Regions from separate parts of the Rhizobium changzhiense genome, predicted to be linked through region 3. Evidence: riboswitches for the same ligand, from Rfam matches in the RefSeq annotation. Region 3 holds a riboswitch; each other region holds the start of a gene.
The links. Region 3 has a riboswitch for cobalamin ahead of G9X68_RS14605 (ABC transporter substrate-binding protein). Riboswitches for the same ligand answer to the same signal wherever they lie in the genome.
Positions count from the first base shown of each region.

Region 1 (3,204 bases), 360 kb from region 3:
GTCGCCTGCTGCGAGCTTTTCCAATGCATTTGCGAGAGCGGTCATGACCAGCCGCTGCGTGTTGCTGGCCTCTTCCGTGAATAATGCATTGCGCGCCCGTTCGGCATCGAGCGAAGCGCTCTGCTCGGCAGCGGCCTGCTCCCTTTCGACCTTCGCAATCGCCTCGTGGCGGAAAACTTCCAAGGCACGCGCCAGAAAGCCGATCTCGTCGCCATTTTCCTTGTAGGTGACGGGAGAAGCCAGATCGCCTTTCTGCAAGGCGCTGATCCGTTCGCTGATGATCCGGATCGGCCGGCCAACGAGGCTGCGCATGGCAAGAAGGAAGGCGATGACGGCCAAGGCGGTGATCACGAACTGCGTGAGCAGCGAAACGAGAACCTTCTGCTTGACTTCGGAAGCGATTTTTTCGACGGACCAGTTGGTGACGATATAACCGGTGATCTTGCCTGACTTGTCCAGCGGGAGCGGCGCGGTAATCGTCACCACGCCGGCAGATAACCCGCCGTCATCGATGGTCGTCTTTTCCGGCTTCGCACTCAGGCCTTTCGCCAGATCCGCCGGTGCGGGCAGACCGTTGATGCCGTCCCGTGTCCAGGTGTCGACGGCGGCAGGCTCCGCGTTGAATGCGGCGAATTGCACAAGATCGAGCGAGGGGTCGTCGCGATAGAGCGAATAAGCCTCGCGAACGGCGTTCGCCTTCCCCCATTTCACGCCGCCGGCGGCTAGCGAGGCAAACTGCTCCGCATCCTTGGACCAGTTGGCCTTGGCGCCATCGATCAATGCCCGGGTTTCGTACATCCACGTATAGGTGGCGAAAGCGGAAATGCCGCAGAGGTTGACGGCAACGATAATCGCCGCCAGCTTGGCTGTCAGAGGCATCGTTTTCAAAAATTGGAACATTCCGCGGCGGCCTAGAATTGCGGCTCAGTCGGACATGTTCCCGACCGGCGTCTCAATACGGGCATCGACGCTGACGGTCACATCACGAGCGCTCATGCCCATGTCCTGATAGCGACCCAAAACGCGCAAAACGCAGTGTGTATTTGATATGTGAATAAATCATAAAGTAGAAGGGATGTCGGAGCACACGCGTGTTATTTCGCTATCACGCCCATTGGAGATCTGCCTCGCCCCGCTGGGGAGAAGAGGTAGGTCGCGCGTCCGTGTTCCCTACGCCTCGGCCGAAGAAAAGAGACAGATGGCACCGCTTGGCGCGCGGCTAGAATCAACCATCTGGTTCGCGGCTTGCCGCCGCGCCGGTTTGCTGAAATAGATGCGCCGTCAGGTGCCCGCCGGTAAGGCGGGAGAATCGGGAATCCGGTGCAAGGCCGGAACGTGCCCAACGCTGTAAGGCCTACGTTTGCCGCTTCATCTCGCCACTGGCTTCTCGCCGGGAAGGCTGCGGCAGACGGATGACGCCGAGTCAGAAGACCGGCCTGACTAGATAGACCGATCCGCGCGGACGGCGGAGCGGTTGCGTTGTTGGGGATTTGACGATGCGACCCTTTGATGAGGATGCCCTTTCGGCGGCGTCCGGTTTTTCCTTGGCCGAACGCGAGGCCGTCTATCATGCGATCATGACGCGGCGCGACGTTCGCAGCCAGTTCCTGCCCGATCCCTTGCCGGATGACCTTGTGCGGCGGCTGCTGACGGCAGCCCATCATGCACCCTCCGTCGGCTTCATGCAGCCGTGGAATTTCATTCTGGTGAAAAGTGCCGCTGTCCGGACGCGCGTCCGGGATGCCTTCGCGAGCGCCAACGACGAGGCGGCGCTGATGTTTGCCGGCGAGCGGCGGCAGGCCTACCGCGCCCTCAAGCTTGAAGGTATCGTCGAGGCGCCGCTCGGCATATGCGTGACCTGCGATCCCACCCGCAGCGGCAGCGTCGTGCTGGGGCGCACGCACAATTCCAGGATGGATAGCTATTCCACAGTCTGCGCCATCCAGAATCTCTGGCTTGCGGCGCGGGCGGAAGGGGTCGGCATCGGCTGGGTCAGCATTTTTCGCGACGGCGACCTGAGAACAATTCTCGGCATACCCGAGCATATCGAGGTGGTCGCCTGGCTCTGTGCCGGTTTCGTCGATCGCCTCTATGACGAGCCGGAACTCTCCGTCAAAGGCTGGCGGCAGCGGCTGCCGCTCGATGAACTCGTCTTCTACGATGGATGGGGACTGAACACCTAAAGCGCGTCGCGATCTTTCGATGCCGGTATCGCCGACGCCGTGCGAGGCCGAGTGATATCTTTATTCCTGACCTTCATATCGATACGCTGAAAGCGAAATCCCGGAACTAGATATTCGGCTATCTGCGGCTCAATCGGAGGATAACGGCCCAATGAACATGATCGACTTGAAGGAGCGGATCATCGTGATCACAGGCGGTGCGCGCGGCATCGGCTATGCTATCGCAGAGCGCGTCATCCAGTCTGGTGGCAAGGTGGCCATCTGGGACCTGAACGAAAACCTGGCGAAGGACAGCGCTTCCGCTCTCGGATCCGGTACGGTCGCTTTCGGCGTCAACGTCGCAGATCCCGTATCAGTGAAAAACGCGGCGGCGACGACCGAAGAGATTTTTGGCCGTATCGACGGGCTCGTCAATTCCGCCGGGATTACCGGTCCGGTAAAGCCCGCGATCGAATACGATGTCAGCGAGTGGAAAGACGTCATCGATGTCTGCCTCACGGGAACCTTCAATTGTTGCCGGCACGTCGTTCCAGTCATGTTAAAGCGCGACTACGGGCGGATCGTGAACATCTCCTCGGTTGCGGGCAAGGAAGGAAATCCGAACATCGCCGCCTACAGCGCAGCGAAAGCTGGTGTGCTGGGCTTCACCAAGTCTCTTGGCAAGGAACTCGCAAAGACGGGAATCGCCGTGAACGCGGTAACGCCGACCACCGCAAAGACACCTATATTGGACGGGCTGACACCCGAGTTTATCGAATATATGCGCGTCCGCATTCCGCGCGATCGTTTCGTTGAACTTGGTGAGATCGCTTCGATGGTCGTCTGGCTGCTCTCCGAAGAGAATTCCTTCACGACCGCATCGACGTTCGACCTGAGCGGCGGTCGTACGACCTACTGACCATGCTCAAGCGACCCGCATTCACATCCCGCCGAATGTTCACGTGACATCGCCGCATCTCATGCACCCTGGCACAACGTCGCTATGGTTCCGCCGCCGCTGTTCCAGCTGTTCAATCACTGC
Region 1 covers NZ_JABFCQ010000002.1:708,107-711,310, reverse strand. Annotated here, with positions in the region: gene G9X68_RS12850 (methyl-accepting chemotaxis protein) at 1-900, opposite strand, end outside; cobalamin riboswitch at 1,267-1,454, shown strand; gene bluB (5,6-dimethylbenzimidazole synthase) at 1,497-2,183, shown strand; gene G9X68_RS12840 (SDR family NAD(P)-dependent oxidoreductase) at 2,335-3,081, shown strand; gene G9X68_RS12835 (DUF2865 domain-containing protein) at 3,198-3,204, opposite strand, start outside.
Region 1: it holds a riboswitch for cobalamin, as region 3 does, so the genes downstream of both, bluB (5,6-dimethylbenzimidazole synthase) here and G9X68_RS14605 (ABC transporter substrate-binding protein) in region 3, are expected to answer to the same signal.

Region 2 (3,204 bases), 200 kb from region 3:
GGGATATAATCGGCCGGCACGACCGAGCCGAAGCTGCCGATATCGATGGTGAAATCGCTGCCGGCGAGCAGCCTTGCGATCAGGGTGGAGACAAGGGCAGAGACGACGACCGGGGTCAGCGAGACGATCGTATAGGTGCCGATGATCAGCTCGAAAGCATAGAAGGCGCCGGTCAACGGCGCGTTGAAGGCGGCGGCGATGGCGCCCGCCGCGCCGCAGCCGACGAGGGTGCGCAGGTCCGAGCGGCGAAGCTGCAGCTTCAGACCGAATTTGGAAGCGAGTCCGGCGGCAAGCTGGGTATAGCCGGCCTCCAGGCCGACCGAGGCGCCGAAACCGTTGGAGATCAGGTTTTGCACGGCAACGATGATGCTGTCGGTCAGGGACAGGCGGCCGCCATGCAGCGCATTGGCCTCAATTGGGTCGACCATCGGCTTCTTGCGCCGTTTCGCCAGCACGAAAAGCAGCAGGCCGAGCAGGGCGCCGCCGATGACGGGGGCGGTGAGCAGCAGCAGCTTGTTGTCGATCTCGGACGAGCTCAACCTTTCGCTGTCGGCGATGCCGAAGACCAGCTGATGCAGCTCGTTGGAGACGTAGCTCATGCCGGTGACGGCGAGACCCGAGATGACGCCGACGACGGCGCCCGCCAGCGACAGGCCGACCTCGCTGCGCCGGGTCAGAGCCCGCAGGCGTCCCGGATCGAAGAATACACGCAGCGCACGAAAACGGCGCCGATCCAATTTCATAAGCATGGCTAGACAACTAGGCGGGGAGAGGCCCGGTCAAGGGCAGAGATGGTCGCGCAGTCCGCTTGCGATGCAATTGCGGCGAAAAGCCGGCGGTTTGAATAAATTTCGGTGACGTAAGTCTCTGATAAATGACGATATTTTAGGTAGGGTAAGTCGTGTTTGGGTGGTCACGCCGCAGGGCCAGCCATCGGGCGGCCGCCAAGGCCGGTTGACTTCATCCCTGCGCTTGCCTAACCATCCCGATAACGGATGGTCGACTGACCATCCTGACATAACGGATGGTTCCGGATCGGTGTAGCGCCCTTCCGGATGAAGAGGGAATGTGACGGGGCGGACCCAAGCCGGGCGCCTTCATCACAGCCGACCCCGCGACTGTAGAGCGGTCAGGGTCTTCCATCCGGCATCAGGCCCTTCCGGCCGGCGGCTTGCAATCATGCAAGCGGGCGGGATGGGCGACATGCCGGAAAAGCCACTGGATATGCATGGTGATCAACCGGGGTCGGACGCCTCTCAAGTCTACGAATCGTCCACCTTTTCACTGATGCAGCCGGGAAGGCGAGGATGATCCGCTGGCGCGATCAGGGCGACCGGTTTCCGGTCTGCCCCGATCGCGGCCGATAACCGCGAGCCAGGAGACCTGCCATGCGTGCCGGGCGAGAAGCCCACACCTGGGCACTATGCCCGTTGCCAGCACGGAGGTTGTCTTGGCTGAACGATTGAATTCGGCGCGGCCTGGTGCGGCGCACGCCACGCCTCCAAGCAGCGCTGCAAGAGGAATGTTTTCGGCCGCTTTTGTCGAATGCTGGGTACCCCCCTCTGTCCTGCCGGACATCTCCCCCACAAGGAGGGAGATCGGCAAGCAGCACGACCGTCGTCCTACATCAATTGTTTGGAGAAAAGCTCTCGGCGATTCAATCTCCCCCCCTGTGGGGGAGATGTCCGGCAGGACAGAGGGGGGTGTCACACCCTCATTAGCCGAGAAAGGTGCATTCGGAACAGGCCACGGCTACGCCCTCTCCCTGAGGGGCGTTTGAGTATGGCCGCCACCTTCATCCTCGGCGGCGCCCGCTCCGGCAAATCCCGTTTCGCCGAATCCCTCGTCACGGCAACCGGCCTCGACCGCCACTATCTCGCGACCGGCCGCGCCTGGGACGAGGAGATGCAGGCGCGCATCGTCCAGCACAAGGCCGATCGGGGTCCGTCCTGGACAACGCATGAAGAGCCGATCGATCTCGTCGGCAAGCTCACTGCCATCGACGGCGAAGGGCGCATCGTGCTGATCGATTGCCTGACGCTCTGGGTCACCAATCTGATGATCGAGGAGCGCGACATGGCGGCGGAATTTGCCGCGCTTGCCGATTTCCTGTCCGCCGCGAAGGCGCGGCTCGTTTTCGTTTCCAACGAGGTCGGTCTCGGCATCGTGCCGGATAATCGCATGGCGCGGGATTTTCGCGATCATGCCGGCCGGCTGCACCAATCGATCGCGGCGAAAGCCACTGAGGTCTATTTCATCGCGGCAGGCCTGCCGCTGAAAATGAAGGGTTAAGTTAATGAAGATTCCCGCAACCGTGATCACCGGCTTCCTCGGTGCCGGCAAGACGACGATGATCCGCAACCTGCTCACCAATGCCGGCGGCAAGAAGATTGCGCTGATTATCAACGAGTTCGGCGATCTTGGCGTCGACGGCGACGTGCTGAAGGGCTGCGGTGCGGAGAATTGCACCGAGGACGACATCATCGAACTCACCAACGGCTGCATCTGCTGCACCGTCGCCGACGACTTCATTCCGACGATGACGAAGCTGCTCGAGCGCGAACAGCGGCCCGACCATATCGTCATCGAGACTTCCGGTCTCGCCCTGCCGCAGCCGCTGGTCGCCGCCTTCAACTGGCCCGACATTCGCACCCAGGTGACCGTCGACGGCGTCATCACGGTGGTCGACAGCGCGGCTGTTGCCGCTGGCCGCTTTGCCGACGATCATGATGCCGTCGACGCGCGCCGTGCCGAAGATGAATCGCTCGATCACGAAAGCCCGATCGAGGAACTGTTCGAGGATCAGCTCACCTGCGCCGATCTCATCGTGCTCAACAAGACAGACTTGATCGACGCTGCCGGCCTTATCAGGGTGCGCAACGAGGTCGCCTCCCGCACGGCGCGCAAACCCGTGATGATCGAAGCGAGGAATGGCGAGGTGTCGGCCGGCATCCTGCTCGGCCTCGGCATCGGCACGGAGGACGATGTCGCCAATCGCAAGTCGCATCACGAGCTGGAGCATGAAGACGGTGCGCCGCACGACCATGATGAATTCGACAGCTTCGTCGTCGATCTCGGCCCGGTTGCCGATCCCGCCGGCTTTATCGAGTCGCTGAAGACGATCATCGCTGCGCATGACGTGCTGCGCCTCAAGGGCTTTGTCGATGTGTCAGGCAAGCCGATGCGCCTGCAGATCCAGGCCGT
Region 2 covers NZ_JABFCQ010000002.1:863,877-867,080, reverse strand. Annotated here, with positions in the region: gene G9X68_RS13620 (chloride channel protein) at 1-749, opposite strand, end outside; cobalamin riboswitch at 1,009-1,405, shown strand; gene cobU (bifunctional adenosylcobinamide kinase/adenosylcobinamide-phosphate guanylyltransferase) at 1,783-2,292, shown strand; gene cobW (cobalamin biosynthesis protein CobW) at 2,297-3,204, shown strand, end outside.
Region 2: it holds a riboswitch for cobalamin, as region 3 does, so the genes downstream of both, cobU (bifunctional adenosylcobinamide kinase/adenosylcobinamide-phosphate guanylyltransferase) here and G9X68_RS14605 (ABC transporter substrate-binding protein) in region 3, are expected to answer to the same signal.

Region 3 (3,204 bases):
GCGCAACTCCGTCCCCCATGAGATACAGGCCCGCCACGAGGAATTGCGCGTCGACATGACCTTGTTCGGCCGCTTTCCCGATCCATCTTGCGCCTTCTGCTTTATCGCGGGTGACACCTTCACCGCGTGCGGTCATGTGGCCCAATTCAAATTGTGCTTGCGCATCGCCTTTCTCGGCTGCTTGGCGAATTGCGTCTATCCTTGCGGCGGCGAGATCGGCGCTATCCGGATTGCTCATTGCTACATCAAACCTCGTTGAAATCGGTGGCGCCAAAGCTATGTCGGGCGCCAGCCTTCCGCAATCCGTCGTGACGCAGATCCGGCAACGACTACGCCCGCGGATGCCCCAGCGCTTTTTCCAGCACGCCAGGCGGCAGCTTCTGCGCGAGGGCATCGCCAAGCTTTGCCTCGAGGTCGCGCAATTTGCCGTCGAGCGAGGGGAGACCCAAGGGGCCGAAGGCTTCGATGTAACGATCGGCGTCACCCTTTGCCAGGAATTCGACCAGGATGTTGCCTTCGACCCAGAGCTTGACGATCCGGAAGAGGCCGGTTTCCACCTGCTCGGCGCGCCAACCTTCGCCGATGGCGACAGCCTCGATCGCGGCGGCATCCACTGCCGCGCTGACCAGTACATGGGCGGTCACCGGCTCGAAGGTGGCGGGGCGCTGGCGGATACCGAGCGGCGCGTCCGGATCGAAGACTGCGGTGGCGGGCAGGATCTCGAGGAAGGAGCCTTGCGTATCGCCTGATACGACGAGCCAGGCACTATATGGAAAGGGCGGGGTCGGCGGCCGCAGCGCGGTCGCCTCCATAAGTTCCGCCAGCACGCGGGCGACGCGACCGGGATCGCGCGCGCCGAACGACATGTGATGAATCATCGCGCGTCTCCTTCCATTGTTGCCGGCTGGCGGCCCTCGGGTCCGCGGGAAAGCCGGCGGGCATCATCGATCAGGGCCTGCACGGCCCATTGCGCGGCCTTCGCGGCTTCAGCGCCCGACAGGCTCCAGTTATCTTTCATGCTCTCCCATCCCGAAGCCGAGCAGAGGGCTGTCACAGCGGCGAGCAGATGCTGGGCATCTTCTGAGGGAATCGTCCCGGTGACATCGCGCAGCGCGATCGAAAACTTCTCGCGCCGCGCTTTGGCATGGGCGAGCCGCACCGCGCGGCCATGGGGATTGTGCAGCATGGCTCTCACCAGCGGCTCGTCGCGGTCGAAGGCAGAAAAGAGCTCGGGAATATGCGCCACCACTTGCTCAGGCGAAGCCGGCAGCGCCGGCACGGAGATCAGCGCATTGACCCAGTGCCAGAACGCGCCGAGCAGCGTCTCCTTGTTGGCGAAATAGCGATAGAGCGTGCGCTGCGGCACGCCGGACTGGCGGGCGACAAGATCGAAGGTGACCTCGTCGCTACCGGCGCGCAACAGGGCGGCAAGACCTTCCATGATGCGGTCCTGCGTGATGGTCGCCAACTCTTCGCGGGCCGTGGGGCGAGGCGGTGTCACTTTATTCATGGCAGTATTAATGCCATAATGGCAGCATTACTGTCAAGCGTCTTTTGGCAACCGGCGGTTTGCGCGGTGAAGGCGACTGAAGCCTATTTATCGGTGAGGCGGCACAATGGGCGGGGAATAGTTATTGACGCCGGGTGGGCAGGCGACGTAATTGGGCGCGACGGTTCCCTGAAGATGACTCCAAGGGGATTAATAGGGAACACGGTGAGGACGACCCAGCAGGGACCGAGACCGTGGCTGCCCCCGCAACTGTAAGCGGATTGTCGATCATCTCAGGAGTGGCCAGCGACTGGCCATCTCTGAAGGGCTCATGGCCCTGCCACTGCGAGATATCGCGGGAAGGAGGATGAAACGACGGATATCCGCAAGCCAGGAGACCTGCCGTCAATCACGATCCAATCAACCGGGCGGGGATGCCCGGACAAGGAAGAGATATGATTGACCTGCTGAACCTTCGCCGAATTCGGGCATGCATCCGTCTCGATTGGGCCTCCTGCGGCTAGTGCACGCCTAAGCGTGCTTTCGGTCCGCGCACATGCGCGGAACAGCCGTGATTTTTCCCTTCATCGAGGTTTTCCATGCGCCAGATTCTCGCCACCATAACATTCGCCTTCGGGCTCGCCGGCCTTGCGGCACCCAGCCTTGCCGCGACCCGATATCCGTTGACCATCACCAATTGCGGCCAGCAGGTGACATTCCAGAAGGCGCCCGCCAGGATCGTTTCAATCGGCCAGGGCATGACCGAAGTACTCTTCTCGCTCGGCCTTGCCGACAAGATCATTGGTACGGCCGTCTGGGTCGGACCTATCCTGCCGCAATATGCCGAGGCCAACAGCAAGATCAAACGTCTCGCCGACAATGATCCGAGCTTCGAATCCGTCGTCGGGCAGGAGCCGGACCTGGTGACGGCCGAGTTCGAATGGCATGTCGGCGCCCAGGGGTCCGTCGGCAAGCGGGAGCAGTTCAAGGATCTCGGGATCAATACCTATCTCGCGCCGGCCGATTGCGTCGCCAAGGTCAACACCGATGGCGGCGACGGCGTGCGTCGGGAACTGTTCACGATGGAGCTGATCTACCGAGAGATCGCCGAGCTCTCGGAGGTGTTCGACGTGAAGGAGCGCGGCGATGCGCTGATTTCCGAGCTGAAGGAGCGCGAGGCGGATGCCGTCGCTTCGATATCGGGCGCCTCGGGCAAGATCCTGCCCGTCGTCTTCTGGTTCTCCAGCAAGGAGGTCAACGGCGACGCCTTCATTGCCGGCAAGAACAGCGCGCCTGCCTATATCCTGAAGACGATCGGTGCGAAGAACGTCGTCACCACGGAAGAGGAATGGCCGCTGGTCGGTTGGGAAACCATCGCCCAGGCGAACCCTGCCGTGATCGTGCTCGCAACCATGGACCGCCGCCGTTACGCCGCTGACGATCCCAAGGTCAAGGTCGATTTCCTCGAAAACGATCCTGTGACCAAGGAACTGGACGCGGTCAAAAACAAACACTTCGTGATGATGGACGCGCTGTCGATGAACCCGACGATCCGCACGATCGACGGTATCGAGACATTGGCGAACGGCATCAAGTCCTTCGGCCTGGCGCAGTGAAGGCAATGTCGCTCAGGCAACAGGGATGGTGGGCGCTTGGCGCGCTCACCATTGCGGCACTTCTCCTGCTCGTGATGATGATCAGTCTTGCCGTTTCCA
Region 3 covers NZ_JABFCQ010000002.1:1,064,635-1,067,838, reverse strand. Annotated here, with positions in the region: gene G9X68_RS14620 (tetratricopeptide repeat protein) at 1-238, opposite strand, end outside; gene G9X68_RS14615 (hypothetical protein) at 330-878, opposite strand; gene G9X68_RS14610 (TetR/AcrR family transcriptional regulator) at 875-1,510, opposite strand; cobalamin riboswitch at 1,655-1,910, shown strand; gene G9X68_RS14605 (ABC transporter substrate-binding protein) at 2,089-3,105, shown strand; gene G9X68_RS14600 (FecCD family ABC transporter permease) at 3,111-3,204, shown strand, end outside.

Region 4 (3,204 bases), on a different contig from region 3:
GGCCGGCCTGCTCGCCATGCGCGACGAGCCGCGCGAGGATGCCGAGGCCGGACTCGCTGCTCTCAAATCAGCAGGCGTCAAGGCGATGATGCTGACCGGCGACAACAAGCGGACGGCGGCGGCCGTCGCCGGCATGCTCGGCATCGACTGGCGCGGCGAGATGATGCCGGAGGACAAGCAGCGGGTGGTCGGCGAATTGAAGCGCCAGGGCTTTGTCGTCGCCAAGGTCGGCGACGGCATCAACGACGCGCCGGCGCTGGCGGCTGCCGATATCGGCATCGCCATGGGCGGCGGCACCGATGTGGCGCTGGAGACGGCGGATGCCGCCGTGCTGCATGGACGCGTCGGCGACGTGGCGCGGATGATTGAACTGTCCAAACGCACGATGCGCAATATCCTGCAGAATATCACCATCGCACTCGGGCTGAAGGCGGTGTTTCTGGTGACGACGATCGCCGGCATCACCGGGCTCTGGCCGGCGATCCTCGCCGATACCGGCGCCACCGTGCTGGTGACGATCAATGCGCTCAGGCTGCTTCGAGTAAAGGGATGAATGTTTTCCCGATGGCGGTCTGAAGGCCGACGATTCGGGCGAAAATCGCCGAGCCGGTCATCAATTGGGTCGGCTCTCAGTTTGTTGACAAAGTCTTCTCCGTCATGCTCGGCCTTGTGCCGAGCATCTGACCACTGCAATTGCTTGACTGGAAACCATTTATTTTCAGATGCTTAATTGACCGGCGCAGATCCTCGGCATAAGGCCGAGGATGACGTCGCGGGTTTTGCAGTCTGCAGCTTGGGAGCCGGCTGCAGGCCGGCTCTCGTTGTTCAGGCCTTCTCCACAGCTCGTTTTTCTTAAGCTTTCGTTATCCCTGTTTTTCACAGGAATGTAGCGATTTCAAACCTGCCGTAACGCAATGCACCAACCATCCGTTGACGCGAATTTGGATTGGCGTACTATATCTAGTGTTCGAGGTTCCATCGATTCGTAGGGATTGATGGCTAAGACGGGAATTCGGTGCGCTTCGCCATCATGGCGCGGCAATGCCGGAGCTGCCCCCGCAACTGTAAGCGGCGAGCAACTGTCCGATTTCAGGTCACTGGAGCATGATGCTCCGGGAAGGCTGGGGCAGGGTGCTTTGACCCGTGAGCCAGGAGACCTGCCTTGAACGAAACGTCCACGGGCGGGGTGTCCGGAAGGTCGCGTTGCATGGCTGCGGGAATGTCCGCATCGCGTTTCGCAGGCCCGAACCTCCGCCCCGAAACCTTCGCATTGAGCCACTTCGGGGTGAAGTCATGTTAGTATCTCAGTTCAGGCCGCCACCCGCACCAGGTAGAGGGCGGATTACGCCCAGCGGCTGAACGAGCCGCATAGTTCAATTCATCAGAGAATTTTTCGACGGATATCGACAGATTTCCGATCGATGTCTTGCGCCCAATCGCGTCGTCACGAGGAATATCATGACTATTACCGTCTACAGCAAGCCTGCCTGTGTCCAGTGCACTGCCACCTACCGCGCCCTCGACCGTCTGGGCGTCGATTATGACATCGTCGATATTTCGCAGGATGCCGAAGCGCTCGATCGCGTCCGCAGCCTCGGCTACGTGCAGGCTCCCGTCGTCATCGCCGGCGAGCAGCATTGGGCGGGTTTTCGCCCCGACATGATCAGCGCGCTTTCCTGATCGAGAAAAGCGATGGGCCTGATCGTCTACTATTCCAGCCGGTCCGAGAATACCCATCGGTTCGTCGCCAAGCTCGGATTGCGCGCGGCGCGCATTCCGGCAGGTGGCGCAGACGCGTTCCATATCCGCGAACCCTTCGTGCTGATCGTGCCGACCTATAGCGGCGACGGCGGCAAGGGGGCCGTTCCCAAGCAGGTGATCCGTTTCCTCAACGATGCGGAAAACCGAGGACACATCCGGGGCGTGATTGCCGCGGGCAACAGCAATTTCGGCGAGACATACGGGCTCGCCGGCGACGTGGTTTCGCAGAAATGCCAGGTGCCGTACCTTTACAGGTTCGAGTTGCTGGGCACGGCAGACGACGTCGCCAACGTCAAACACGGAATGGAACGGTTTTGGACACGGGAACAACTCTGACGCGGGATGCGGGCGCAAAACCGCATCACACTGTTGCTCGGCCCGCCGGGGAAAGGCTGCCGAAGGCAGCAGAAACCCTCGACTATCACGCGCTGAACGCGATGCTGAACCTCTATGACGATGAGGGGCGGATCCAGCTCGACAAGGATCGAATGGCTGCCAAGCAATATTTCCTGCAGCATGTGAACCAGAACACGGTGTTCTTCCACAATCTAAGGGAAAAGCTCGATTACCTCGTCACCGAGGGTTATTACGAGCAGGAGGTTCTCGACCAGTATTCCTTCAATTTCGTGCGGGATCTGTTCGACCAGGCCTATGCCAAGAAATTCCGTTTCCCGACCTTCCTCGGCGCCTTCAAATATTACACCAGCTATACGCTGAAGACTTTCGACGGAAAGCGCTATCTCGAGCGCTATGAGGACCGCATCTGCATGGTGGCGCTGGCGCTGGCGCGCGGCGACGAGGGCTTGGCCCGCGACATGGTCGATGAGATCATTTCCGGCCGTTTCCAGCCGGCGACGCCGACCTTCCTCAATGCCGGCAAGAAGCAGCGCGGCGAGCTGGTTTCCTGCTTCCTGCTGCGCGTCGAGGATAATATGGAATCGATCGGCCGGTCGATCAATTCGGCGCTGCAATTGTCGAAGCGCGGCGGCGGCGTGGCGCTGTCGCTGACGAATATCCGCGAGGCGGGCGCGCCGATCAAGCATATCGAGAACCAGTCCTCGGGCATCATCCCTGTCATGAAGCTGCTCGAAGACAGTTTCTCCTATGCCAACCAGCTCGGGGCGCGGCAGGGGGCGGGTGCGGTCTATCTCAACGCCCATCACCCCGACATCATGCGCTTCCTCGATACCAAGCGCGAAAATGCCGACGAGAAGATCCGCATCAAGACGCTGTCGCTCGGCGTCGTCGTGCCCGATATCACCTTTGAGCTCGCCAAGAACAACGAGGATATGTACCTGTTCTCGCCCTATGACGTGGAGCGCGTCTATGGCGTGCCCTTCACCGAGATTTCGGTGACGGAAAAGTACCGCGAGATGGCGGACGATGCCCGTATCTCCAAGAAGAAGATCAAGGCGCGCGAATTCTTCCAGGTGCTCGCCGAAA
Region 4 covers NZ_JABFCQ010000013.1:11,380-14,583, forward strand. Annotated here, with positions in the region: gene G9X68_RS31495 (heavy metal translocating P-type ATPase) at 1-553, shown strand, start outside; cobalamin riboswitch at 954-1,179, shown strand; gene nrdH (glutaredoxin-like protein NrdH) at 1,459-1,680, shown strand; gene nrdI (class Ib ribonucleoside-diphosphate reductase assembly flavoprotein NrdI) at 1,693-2,097, shown strand; gene nrdE (class 1b ribonucleoside-diphosphate reductase subunit alpha) at 2,076-3,204, shown strand, end outside.
Region 4: it holds a riboswitch for cobalamin, as region 3 does, so the genes downstream of both, nrdH (glutaredoxin-like protein NrdH) here and G9X68_RS14605 (ABC transporter substrate-binding protein) in region 3, are expected to answer to the same signal.